DNA from 2 places in the Clavibacter tessellarius genome. Region 1 is predicted to be linked to the other one. Evidence: riboswitches for the same ligand, from Rfam matches in the RefSeq annotation. Region 1 holds a riboswitch; the other holds the start of a gene.

Evidence for each region. Region 1 has a riboswitch for thiamine pyrophosphate ahead of FGG90_RS03185 (ECF transporter S component). Riboswitches for the same ligand answer to the same signal wherever they lie in the genome.
Region 2: another riboswitch for thiamine pyrophosphate. It lies ahead of thiM (hydroxyethylthiazole kinase); the one in region 1 lies ahead of FGG90_RS03185 (ECF transporter S component).

Annotation. Positions count from the first base shown of each region.
Region 1 is NZ_CP040788.1:699,119-701,310, reverse strand. It holds gene FGG90_RS03190 (ABC transporter ATP-binding protein) at 1-466, opposite strand, end outside; gene FGG90_RS03185 (ECF transporter S component) at 469-1,122, opposite strand; TPP riboswitch at 1,158-1,258, opposite strand; gene FGG90_RS03180 (hypothetical protein) at 1,393-1,725, opposite strand; gene glgX (glycogen debranching protein GlgX) at 1,926-2,192, shown strand, end outside.
Region 2 is NZ_CP040788.1:1,487,258-1,489,449, forward strand. It holds gene FGG90_RS06820 (S9 family peptidase) at 1-580, shown strand, start outside; gene FGG90_RS06825 (hypothetical protein) at 619-906, shown strand; TPP riboswitch at 935-1,026, shown strand; gene thiM (hydroxyethylthiazole kinase) at 1,017-1,844, shown strand; gene thiD (bifunctional hydroxymethylpyrimidine kinase/phosphomethylpyrimidine kinase) at 1,841-2,192, shown strand, end outside.

The DNA of each region.
Region 1 (2,192 bases):
CGTCGAGGCCGACGGCGTCGAGCGCGTCGCGGACGCGGGCCCAGATCTCGTCGCGCGGGACGCCGAGGTTCTCGCAGCCGAAGGCGACGTCGTCGCCGACGCGGGAGAGGATCACCTGCGCGTCGGGGTCCTGGAGGACGAGGCCCGCGCGCCCCCGCTGGCCGGCCGGATCCGCGCCGTCGACCTGCAGCTCGCCCCGGCTCTCGCCCTCGTCGTCGCCGCCGAGGACGCCCGCGAGCGCGTGCAGCAGCGTGGTCTTGCCGGCGCCGGATGCGCCGAGCAGCAGGACGCGCTCCCCCGGCTCGATGACGAGGTCGACGTCCCGCACGGCCCAGGCGCTCCGGCCCGCGTGGCGCCAGCCCCAGCCGACGGCCCGGACGGCGGCGCCGCCCGAGGACGATCCGCCCCCGGGAGCGGTGCCGGCGACCGGCGCGCCCGCCGACCCGCGTCGGCCGGGCCGCCGCACGCTCAGACCCGGGCCGCGGTGTCGCGACCCGAGGCGAAGCGCGAGAGCGCGCCCGTGCGCGCGAGCGCCCGGGCCACCAGCCACGAGAGCAGGCCCGCGACGACCGCCCCGGAGACGAGCGCCGCGATCGTGTAGACGGCGACGAAGAGCGGCGAGGAGCCCGGGTAGTAGGTGATGAGGTCGGTCACGGCCATGCCGAGGCCCGCGCCCATGCCCGCGAGCACGGCGACGTACGCGCGCCAGTTCGCGTAGAGGAAGACGAGGAGCACGAGCTCGGCGCCGAGGCCCTGGGTGAGGCCGGAGAGGAGCGTGCTCACGCCCCAGACGTTCCCGACCAGCATCGAGACGAAGGCCGCGAGGAGCTCGCCGTACAGGGCGGCTCCGGGCTTGCGGATCACGATGCCGGTGAGGACGCCCGCGAAGAGCCAGCCGCCGCCGGCGAGGGCCTGGAGCCCCGGGAGGAGGGGCTCGAAGAGCCCGCTCACCGGCACGGACGCCGTGTTCCAGAGGACGAAGACGAGGCCGGACGCGACGCCGAGGACGCTGGCCACGACGATGTCGATGACGCGCCAGCGGGCGCGGAGGCCCGAGCGGGGAGCGCGGGCGCCGGGGTCGACGCTCGCGGCGGATGCGGTGGACGAGGGTGATGCGGTCATTGGACGTGCCCTTCGGAGGAGTGGAAGAGGGCACGGGTGCGAGATGGAAGCCTCCCTGCGCTGGCATGATCCAGATCAGGTTCGACGGTCGAAGACTGGGTGTCTTCCTCTCAGCCCGGCTCACCGGACTCCCGTGTTCGGTGCGATCCTAGCGCGCGGTCGGGCATCCGGCGCGCCCGGGATGCGCAGATGCCACGGACGCACGGGAGCGCGGGTGCCCGAGGGCACCCGCGCTCCGCGCTGGTCGTGCGCGTCCGGGGACGCCGTGCGCTACTTCAGCGTCTTGATGAGCTTGACGAGGACCTTGCCGGAGATCCAGATGACGGGCGTGGCCACCGCGAGCAGCGCGATGACGTTCGGCTGGAACCGCACCTCGCCGTCGGTGGCGATGTAGGCGCCGATCGGCCAAGTGGCGCCGCCGCCCCCGCCGCCGCCCGCGACGTTGCCGTCGGAGTCGGGGAGGTCGCTGCCCCCGCCGAAGCCGTACCAGGCGAATGCCACCGGGACGATGGTCGAGCCGTCGATGTCGAGGGGGTCGCCGTAGACCGTCCCCACTCCGGCGTTCTTCACGTTCTCTGCGAGCTGTGCGACGAGGTTGGTCATGCGTCCCACCGTACCCCGCGAGGCCCGCCGGATGCCGGGCGATCCGCGTCCTCGCGGTAGCCTCGCCCCTGGTGCGTCGCTGCGTCGCATCCGGCCTCCCCGCCGCTGCGGCCCACGCGGATCCACCGCCTGCCCCGCCCCCGACGGACCCGCGCGCACGCGCGCCGTCGGCGGACGAGTCGACCCAACTGGAGGACCACTTGCACACCTGGCCCGGAAACCCGTACCCGCTCGGCGCGACCTTCGACGGGAGCGGCACGAACTTCGCGCTCTTCAGCGAGGTCGCCGAGAGGGTGCAGCTGTGCCTCATCGAGGAGGACGGCACCGAGACCCGCGTGGACGTGACCGAGGTCGACGCGCACGTCTGGCACTGCTACCTCCCGCACGTGCAGCCGGGCCAGCGCTACGGCTACCGCGTCACCGGGCCGTACGAGCCCGAGGCCGGGCACCGCTCGAACCCCGCGAAG
Region 2 (2,192 bases), 790 kb from region 1:
CGAGATGGGCCGGCGCTGGTACGACGAGGGCAAGACGCTCACGAAGAGGAACACCTTCACCGACTTCGTCGCGGCCGCCGACCACCTCATCGCGCGCGGGTGGACGAGCCCGGAGAAGCTCGTGGCCGAGGGCCGCAGCGCCGGCGGGCTGCTGATGGGCGCGGTCGCGAACATCGCGCCCGACCGCTTCGCCGGGATCCTCGCGGGCGTGCCGTTCGTGGACGCGCTGACGAGCATCCTCGACCCGTCGCTGCCGCTCACCGTGATCGAGTGGGACGAGTGGGGCGACCCGCTGCACGACCCCGAGGTGTACGCGTACATGAAGTCGTACACGCCGTACGAGAACGTGCGCGAGGGCGTGGAGTACCCGCGGATCCTCGCCGTCACGAGCCTCAACGACACGCGCGTGCTCTACGTCGAGCCGGCCAAGTGGACGGCCCGCCTCCGCGAGGTCGGCGCGCCCGTGCTGCTGCGCACCGAGATGCAGGCCGGCCACGGCGGCAAGTCGGGCCGCTACGACGCGTGGCGCGAGCGCGCCTCCGACTACGCGTGGGTGCTCGACGTGGCGGGGCTCACCTGAGGCGGGTCGCCGCGCTGTCGCCCTCGCGATCCTCGGGCGTGACCTCCGCCGTGATCGCCTCCGTGCTGATCGGCGCGGGCATGGCGGCGGCGGTGACGGCGGGGCTCGGCTACCTCACCCGCTTCTCGATGTTCGACGCCCTCTACGGGGAGATCGACACGTCGCTGTACCTGCGCATCACGGAGGTGACGTCGTTCGAGATGACGGCGATCCTGCTCGGCCTCGCCGCCGCCCTGATCGGTCTCGTCGTCGCGATCACGCGGGCCGTCGCCCTGCGCCGTCCGCGAGCGCGTGAGGCCGGACGCGGAGGCGACCGCCGGGAGTAGGTGCGCTCGCCCGCTCCCCCTAGGGTGGGTCCCTGACACGGGGTGCCCACGAGGGCTGAGATGAGACCCGTCGCACCTGATCCGGTTCGCACCGGCGGAGGGATGTCATCATGAGCGCTGCGCGCCCGTCCACCCACGAGACCACCGGGACGGGGACCGCCTCGGCGGACCTCCTCCACTTGCTGCGAGAGCGCACGCCGCTCGTGCAGTGCATCACCAACGCGGTCGTCACCGGCTTCACCGCGAACGTCCTCCTCGCGCTGGGCGCCGCGCCCGCGATGACGGACGTGCCGACCGAGGCGGGGCCGTTCGCCAGGATCGCGTCGGGCGTGCTGCTCAACCTCGGCACGCCGCACGCGGAGCAGCGGGAGGCCGCCGTCGAGGCCGCGCACGCGGCGCGCGAGGCGGGCACGCCGTGGGTGCTGGATCCCGTCGCCGTCGGCGCCCTGCCGGTGCGCACGCGGCTCGCGCACGAGCTCGTCGCGCTGTCGCCGACGATCGTGCGCGGCAACGCGTCGGAGGTCATCGCGCTCGCGACCGGCGGCGCGGGCGGCCGCGGGGTCGACGCCACCGACGAGGTCGAGGCGGCGCTCGACGCCGCGACGCTGCTCGCGCGCACCTACGGCACGGTCGTCGCGGTCTCCGGGCCGGTCGACCACATCACCGACGGCACCCGCCTCGTGCGCGTGCACACGGGCGACGCGCTCCTCACGAAGGTGACGGGCGGCGGCTGCGCGCTCGGCGCCGTGATGGCGGCGTTCGCCTCGACGGATCCGGATACGCTGCGGGCCGCCGTCGCCGCGACGAGCGTCTACACGATCGCCGCGGAGGTCGCCGCCGAGGGCGCCCGCGGGCCCGGGTCGTTCGCCGTCGCGCTGCTCGACGCGCTCGACGCCGTCACGCCCGAGCTCGTCGCCCAGCGCGAGCGCCTCTCGTGAGCGGGCTCGACCTCTCCGTCTACCTCGTCACCGACCCGGCCCTGTGCGGCCCGCGCGGCGTGCCCGCGGTGGTCGCCGCGGCCGTGGCGGGCGGGGCGACGGCCGTGCAGATCCGCGACAAGCACGCGAGCGCGGCCGAGCTGCTCGCGACCGTGGTCGCGGCGGCGGACGCGATCGACGCCCACGCGGCCGCGCACCCATCCGCTCCCCGACCGGTGCTGCTCGTGGACGACCGCGTCGACGTGGTGCTCGCGGCCCTCGCGCGCGGCGCCCGCGTCGATGGCGTGCACGTCGGCCAGTCCGACGTGCCGGCCGACCTCGTGCGCCGGATGCTCGACGCCGCCAGCC